2 regions of the Spirillospora sp. NPDC048911 genome follow, and region 1 is predicted to be linked to the other one. Evidence: riboswitches for the same ligand, from Rfam matches in the RefSeq annotation. Region 1 holds a riboswitch; the other holds the start of a gene.
What was found. A riboswitch is a leader RNA that binds a small molecule or an ion and turns the genes downstream of it on or off. The one in region 1 is predicted to bind glycine.
Positions count from the first base shown of each region.

Region 2: linked by a shared signal. The riboswitch ahead of gcvP (aminomethyl-transferring glycine dehydrogenase) and the one ahead of gcvT (glycine cleavage system aminomethyltransferase GcvT) in region 1 are both predicted to bind glycine.

Region 1 is NZ_JBICUD010000007.1:535,937-539,683, forward strand. It holds gene ACGFNU_RS32090 (aldehyde dehydrogenase family protein) at 1-1,109, shown strand, start outside; gene ACGFNU_RS32095 (3-oxoacyl-ACP reductase) at 1,132-1,896, shown strand; glycine riboswitch at 1,966-2,062, shown strand; gene gcvT (glycine cleavage system aminomethyltransferase GcvT) at 2,235-3,317, shown strand; gene gcvH (glycine cleavage system protein GcvH) at 3,355-3,744, shown strand; gene glyA (serine hydroxymethyltransferase) at 3,747-3,747, shown strand, end outside.
Region 2 is NZ_JBICUD010000004.1:689,900-693,646, forward strand. It holds gene gcvP (aminomethyl-transferring glycine dehydrogenase) at 1-1,958, opposite strand, end outside; glycine riboswitch at 2,027-2,137, opposite strand; glycine riboswitch at 2,138-2,233, opposite strand; gene ACGFNU_RS21890 (flippase-like domain-containing protein) at 2,497-3,747, shown strand, end outside.

The DNA of each region.
Region 1 (3,747 bases):
CCGGGAACGTCCGCGACGTCCTCACGTACTACGCGGCGGCGCCGGAACGGCAGTTCGGACGCCAGATCCCCGTGGCGGGCGGCCTGGACGTGACGTTCGCCGAGCCGCTCGGCGTCGTCGGCGTCATCGTGCCGTGGAACTTCCCGATGCCGATCCTCGCCTGGGGCATGGCCCCCGCCCTCGCGGCGGGCAACTCCGTGATCGTCAAGCCCGCCGAGCTGACCCCGCTGACCGCCCGGCGGATCGGCGAGCTGGCCCTGGCGGCGGGCCTGCCCGAGGGCGTCCTGCAGATCCTGCCCGGCGCCGGGCCGGTCGCCGGGGCCCGGCTGGTCGAGCACCCGGACGTCCGGAAGATCGTCTTCACCGGCTCCACGCGCGTCGGCAAGCAGATCATGGCGGCGGCCGGTCCGCAGGTGAAGCGGGTGACGCTGGAGCTGGGCGGCAAGAACGCCAACATCGTCTTCGCCGACGCCGACCTGGAGAAGGCCGCGGCCACCGCGCCGTACGCCGTCTTCGACAACGCGGGCCAGGACTGCTGCGCGCGGTCCCGGATCCTGGTCGAACGATCCGCTTACGACCATTTCATGGAGCTTCTCGAACCCGCTGTCCAGAACGTCGTCGTCGGCGATCCGGGCGCCCCGGAGACCGAGGTCGGCCCGCTCATCAGCGCCGCCCACCGCGCCAAGGTCGCCTCGTACGTCCCCGAGGACGCCGTGGCCTTCCGGGGTTCCGCGCCGGACGGCCCCGGCTTCTGGTTCCCGCCGACCGTCCTCGCCACCCCGTCCTACGACACCCTGCCCGCCTGGCGCGAGGAGGTCTTCGGCCCTGTCGTGACCGTCGTCCCGTTCGACGACGAGGACGACGCCGTCCGGATCGCCAACGACACCCCGTACGGCCTCGCGGGCTCGATCTGGACCCGCGATCTCGGCCGCGGCATCCGCATGGCCCGCGGTGTCGAGGCCGGGAACCTCTCGGTCAACTCCCACTCGTCCGTCCGCTACTGGACCCCGTTCGGCGGGTTCAAGCAGTCCGGCCTCGGCCGCGAGCTGGGCCCGGACGCCCTGGACGCCTTCACCGAGACGAAGAACGTCTTCATCGCCACCGAGTAGACACCACCGGCTGAGGAGAGAGATGCAGCGCTTGCAGGACCGGGTCGCCGTCGTGACCGGCGGGGCCAGCGGGATCGGCTTGGCGACCGCCCGGCGCTTCGCCGCGGAGGGCGCCCGGGTGGTCGTCGCCGACCTCGACGAGGCCGCGGGCAAGGCCGCCGCGACCGAGATCGACGGCCTGTTCGTCAAGGTGGACGTCACCTCCGAGCCGGAGGTCGAGGCCCTCTACCGGGCGGCCCACGACGCCTACGGGCGCATCGACGTCGCGTTCAACAACGCCGGCATCTCGCCGCCCGACGACGACTCGATCCTGGCGACCGGCCTGGACGCCTGGAAGCGCGTCCAGGACGTCAACCTCACGAGCGTCTACCTGTGCTGCAAGCACGTGATCCCCTACATGCGCGAGCAGGGCAAGGGCTCGATCATCAACACCGCCTCGTTCGTGGCGGTCATGGGCGCGGCCACCTCGCAGATCTCCTACACCGCCTCCAAGGGCGGCGTGCTGGCCATGTCGCGCGAGCTGGGCGTCCAGTTCGCCCGCGAGGGCATCCGAGTGAACGCCCTCTGCCCGGGCCCGGTCAACACCCCGCTCCTCCAGGAGCTCTTCGCCAAGGACCCCGAACGCGCCGCGCGCCGCCTGGTCCACATCCCCGCCGGCCGCTTCGCCGAGGCCACCGAGATCGCCGCCGCCGTGGCGTTCCTGGCGTCCGACGACGCCTCGTTCGTCACCGCCGCCGAGTTCCTGGTGGACGGCGGCATCTCCGGCGCGTACGTGACCCCCGTATGACCCTCGCCTGACCACCCTCTGACAGGTGGTCCAGGGGGCGAGAGCGCTGCTAGCCTGGGGCGCAGCCGATGATCCCGTGCGGGAGAGTGCCCTGGCAGCCGGCCAGGGACGCCGAAGGAGCAAATCCTCCCCGGAACCTCTCAGGCCCACGGACCGCGCGGACGAGGCGACCTCTGGAAAGCGGGGACCACGCGTCCCCCGCCGAAGGTGCAAGCCCCGCCGCGTCTCCCGCGGGGTGAAGCTCTCAGGCTCCGATGACAGAGGGGGAGGCACCGACGAGCCCGGTGCGCGGGTGAAACGATGGGAATCACGCGCGCCCGCGAACAAGGAGCCGACCCATGTCACCCAAGAAGACGCCGCTCTACGACGTCCACGCGGACCTCGGAGCGAATCTCGTCGACTTCGCCGGTTACCTGATGCCGCTGCGGTACGCGAGCGAGACGGCCGAGCACGCCGCGGTGCGCACCGGCGCCGGGCTCTTCGACCTCTCCCACATGGGCGAGATCTTCCTCAGCGGGCCCCAGGCCGGCGTCGCCCTCGACCACGCGCTCGTCGGCAACCTGTCGCCGATGGCGGTGGGCAAGGCCCGCTACACCATGATCTGCGCGCATGACGGCGGCGTGCTCGACGACCTGATCGTCTACCGGCTGGCCGACGAGACGTGGATGGTCGTGGCCAACGCCGCCAACGTCGCGGTGGTCCGGAACGCCCTGGTCGAGCGGGCGCAGGGCTTCGAGGCGCGGGTGGACGACCGTTCCGACGCCTACGCCCTGATCGCCTTGCAGGGGCCCCGGGCGCAGGAGATCCTCGCCGCGTTCACCGACGCGCCGCTGCCCGAGCTGAAGTACTACGCGATCTTCGCGGCCAAGGTGGCGGGGGCCGACGCGCTGCTCGCCCGGACGGGCTACACCGGCGAGGACGGCTTCGAGCTGTTCGTCGACTCCGGCGACGCCGTGGCGCTCTGGCGGGCGCTGGCCGAGGTCGAGGGGGTCGTCCCCTGCGGGCTCTCGTCCCGTGACACGCTTCGTCTCGAAGCCGGCATGCCGCTGTACGGCAACGAGCTGACCGCCGAGACCTCCCCGTACGAGGCGGGCCTCGACCGCGTCGTGAAGCTGGACAAGCCGGGCGACTTCGTCGGCAAGGCGGCCCTGGCGGCGCAGGCCCAGACCCCTCCGGGCCGCAGGCTCGTAGGCTTGGTCGCGCGCGGCCGGCGCGCCCCCAGGAAGGGCTACGAGGTCGTCGCGTCGGACGGCACGCCGTGCGGAATCGTGACGAGCGGCGCTCCGTCGCCCACACTGGGCAAGCCGATCGCCATGGCGTACGTCGACAGCGGCGTCACGGAGACCGAGCTCGCGGTGGACGTCCGCGGGCGGCGGGAGCCCGTCGACGTGGTGGCCCTGCCGTTCTACAAGCGTTCCTGACACCGGTAAAAACCTGAACCTGGGAGAGAGAACTATCGTGAGCGTTCCGGAGCAGCTCCGTTACAGCGAAGAGCACGAGTGGGTGTCCGGCCTTGAGAGCGAGGACGGCATCGTCACGGTCGGCATCACCCAGCACGCCGCCGACGCCCTCGGCGAGATCGTCTACCTGGAGCTGAGCTCCGGCGAGGGCGACACCGTCGAGGCGGGCGAGACCTGCGGCGAGGTCGAGTCGACCAAGTCGGTCAGCGACCTGTACTCCCCCGTCAACGGCGAGATCACGGCGATCAACGCCGCCGTGATCGAGGAGCCCAAGGTCATCAACGATGACCCGTACGGCGAGGGCTGGATCTTCAAGGTCCGGGTCAGCGACGAGCCGGGCGACCTCCTCGACGCCGAGGCGTACGCCAAGCTGATCGAGGAGAGCTGAGCA
Region 2 (3,747 bases), on a different contig from region 1:
TAGGTCACCATGATCGCGGCGAGCTGGTCACGGTACTTGTCGATCTTGGCGTGCAGGTCGTCGAGGTCGATGTTGCCCCGGTCGTCGCACTTGACCACGACGACCTTCATGCCGGCCATGACGGCGCTGGCGGCGTTGGTGCCGTGCGCCGAGGACGGGATCAGGCAGATGGTGCGGCCATGGTCGCCGCGGGAGGCGTGGTAGCCGCGGATGGCCAGCAGCCCGGCGAGCTCGCCCTGGGAACCGGCGTTCGGCTGGACCGACACCTTGGCGTACCCGGTGATCTCGGCGAGCCAGGACTCCAGCTCGCCGATCAGCTCCAGATAGCCCTGGACCTGCTCGCCGGGCGCGAACGGGTGGATGTCCGCGAACTCGGGCCAGGTGATCGGCTCCATCTCGGTGGTGGCGTTCAGCTTCATCGTGCAGGAGCCGAGCGGGATCATCGACCGGTCCAGCGCGATGTCGCGGTCCTGCAGCCTGCGCAGGTAGCGCAGCATCGCGGTCTCGGAGCGGTGCGCGTGGAACACGGGGTGGGTCAGGTAGGGGCTCTCCCGCCGCAGCGCCTCGGGGATCGCCTCGGGGATCGATTCCGTGCCCGGCTCGGGCGCCCGCTCCACCCCGAACGCGGCGAGCACCGCGGCCACGTCGGAGGCGTCGGTGGTCTCGTCGCACGCGATCGCGAGGTGGTCGTCGTCGACCAGGCGCAGGTTGCGGCCGTTCTCCAGCGCCTTGGCGAGGATCTCCCGGGCGCGCCCCGGCACCCGCGCGAGCACCGTGTCGAAGAAGGAACCGTGGACGACCTCGACGCCCGCCCCGCGGAGCCCCTCGGCGATCTCGGCGGCGTGCCCGTGCGTCCGCCCGGCGATCGCCGCGAGGCCCTCCGGCCCGTGGTAGACCGCGTACATGCTCGCCATGACGGCGAGCAGCACCTGCGCGGTGCAGATGTTGCTGGTGGCCTTCTCGCGCCGGATGTGCTGCTCGCGGGTCTGCAGCGCCAGCCGGTACGCGGGGGTGCCGTCGGCGTCGACCGAGACGCCGACCAGGCGGCCCGGCAGCTGCCGCTGGATGCCCTCGCCGACGGCCATGTATCCGGCGTGCGGGCCGCCGAAGCCGTACGGCACGCCGAACCGCTGCGACGAGCCGACGACGATGTCGGCGCCGGACTCGCCCGGCGGCCGCAGCAGGGTCAGCGCGAGCAGGTCGGCCGCGACGACCACCTGGGCGCCGCGCTCGTGCGCGGCGGCGGTGACGGGCTCCAGGTCGCGGACCGCGCCGGAGGCGCCGGGGTACTGCAGGAGCACGCCGAAGAAGTCGCCCTCGGGCAGCCCGCCGGCCACGTCGGCGACGACCACCTCGATGCCGAGCGGGACGGCGCGGGTGCGGATGACCTCTTTCGTCTGCGGCAGCGCGTCGGCGTCGACGAGGAAGGCGCCCGGCTCCTTGCGCTTGGACACCCGGTGGGCCAGCGCCATCGCCTCGGCCGCGGCGGTCCCCTCGTCCAGCAGCGAGGCGTTGGCGACCGGCAGCCCCGTCAGGTCGCTCACCACGGTCTGGAAGTTGAGCAGCGCCTCCAGGCGGCCCTGCGAGATCTCCGGCTGGTACGGCGTGTAGGCGGTGTACCAGCCGGGGTTCTCCAGGACGTTGCGCAGGATGACGCCGGGCGTGTGCGTGCCGTGGTAGCCGAGGCCGATCATGGACCGGACGACGGTGTTCCTCGCGGCGAGCTCGCGCAGCCGCGCGAGGGCCCGCGGCTCGCTCAGCGCCGCCGGCAGGTCCAGCGGCCGGCCGGTCCTGATGGCGCCGGGCACCGCGTCGTCCATCAGCGCCTCGGCGCTCGAATAGCCGATGGCCGCCAGCATCCGGGACTGCTCGTCGGGAGACGGCCCGATGTGCCGGTCGGCGAACGTGGACCGTGGGTGCTGCGGCGACGCCACCGGGGCGAAGTACTGGGCGGTCATAGGGGAAGCCTCCTGGGCTGCTGCGGTCGCTCAGGGCCACCATCGGCCCGCGCTGGGCCGATGGCCGGTCTCCCCCTCTGTCATGGGCACCTGAGAGCTTCACCCGCGGAACGGGGTTTCCCCTTCGGTGAGACCCCGCCCCCTCTGCCGAGGAGAAGGACGCCTGCTTTCCAGAGGTGCCTCGCCCAGCGGTCCTTTTGCCTGAGAGGTTCCGGGGAGGGTTGCCCCTTCGGCGCTCCGCGCTGGCGGCGTGGAGTCTCTCCCGCACAGGGTCGACGGCATGTCCAAAGGGAACTCTATCCAACGACGGCCGAAACGATCGACGCGGCCCGCTCCCCCGGCCCATGATCGGCCGTCCGGGGCGGGACAAGTACGATATTCACAGCTCACGGAGCCATCGACCGGCCGGGAGCCAGGGGGCGAGAGGAACAGGTGAGCGCTGTGTGGCCGCGCGGGGCGGGAGCGCATGCCCCGCTCGACGAGGCGGCGCCGTGTCTGGGACGCTGATCACAGTGAGAGTTCCGGACGGTGGTGCGGCGTGACCCAAGGCGTGACGCACGGGACGAGGCAGGGCGCCCCCGAGGCCCCGGGAGAGGCGCCCGAGGGCAGGCCCGGCGCCGCCGTCGTTCCGGTGGACGAGCCCGCCCGGCCCGACCGCATCCGCCGCCCGGGCGACGCCCTGCGCTTCGCCGCCGCGGTGGCCGGGCTCGCCGCGATCCTGCTGCTGGTCTCGATCGCCAAGGGCACCACGCACGGCCTGCAGAGCGACATCGTCGAGGGCACCGCGCACGCCCCGCGGTTCCTGCTGACCATGGCCACGCTGGTCTCCAGCTTCGGCGTGCTGGCCGTGCCGGTGGCGTTCTCGATCGAGCGCCTGTTCCACAAGGACGGGGTGCGGGTCGCCATCGCCCTGCTGGCCGCCGTGATCGCGTTCGGGCTCACCATCGTGCTGGACGACTGGGTGGTCCCCGCGGCTCCCGGCGGCGTCCTCGACTCCCTCATCTGGGGCGGCACCGAGACCGCGCCCGTGCACACCGACATCGCGCCGGTCATCGCGTTCGTCACGGCGGTGGGCATGGCCGGCCGGACCCGCTGGCAGGCCGCCACCTGGACGATGATCGGGCTCGCGGCGCTGACCGGCCTGACCGCCTCGTACGCCTCGGTCGCCGCGCTGGCGGCCACCTACTTCCTCGGCCGGGCCATCGGGCACGGCACGCTGTACGCCGTCGGCACCCCCAACCCGCGTCCGCCCGGCACCACCGTCATGGCCGCCCTGGCCAAACTCGGCTTCACGCCGTTGCGCGCCCGCGCCGTTCCCACCCCCGCCGACGAGCCCCGCGCCTACGACGTGGCGGTCGAGCCGGAGCCCGGACGCCGGCTCCCTCCCGGCGACTGGCAGCTGCGGGTCACCGTCCTCGACCGTGATCAGCAGACGGCCGGCCTGTTCTACCGGGTGTGGCGGCTGGCCCGGCTGCGCGCCGCGGCGCCCCGCCGGGCGCTGCGGTCGCTGCGCCGGTCGCTGGAGCAGGAGTCGCTGATGGCGTACGCGGCCGGCGCCGCGAACGCCCGGACGCCCCGCCTGCTGGGCACGTCCGAGGTGGGCACCGAGGCCGCGCTGCTCGCCTACGAGCACGTCTCGGGCCGCACCCTCGGCACCCTCGCCGACGACGAGATCACCGACGAGCTCCTGGCCGACGTCTGGCACCAGTTCCAGCGGCTCCAGGCCGGGCGCCTCGCCCACCGCCGGCTGGAGGGCGAGGCCATCCTGATCACCGACGGCCGGGCCCAG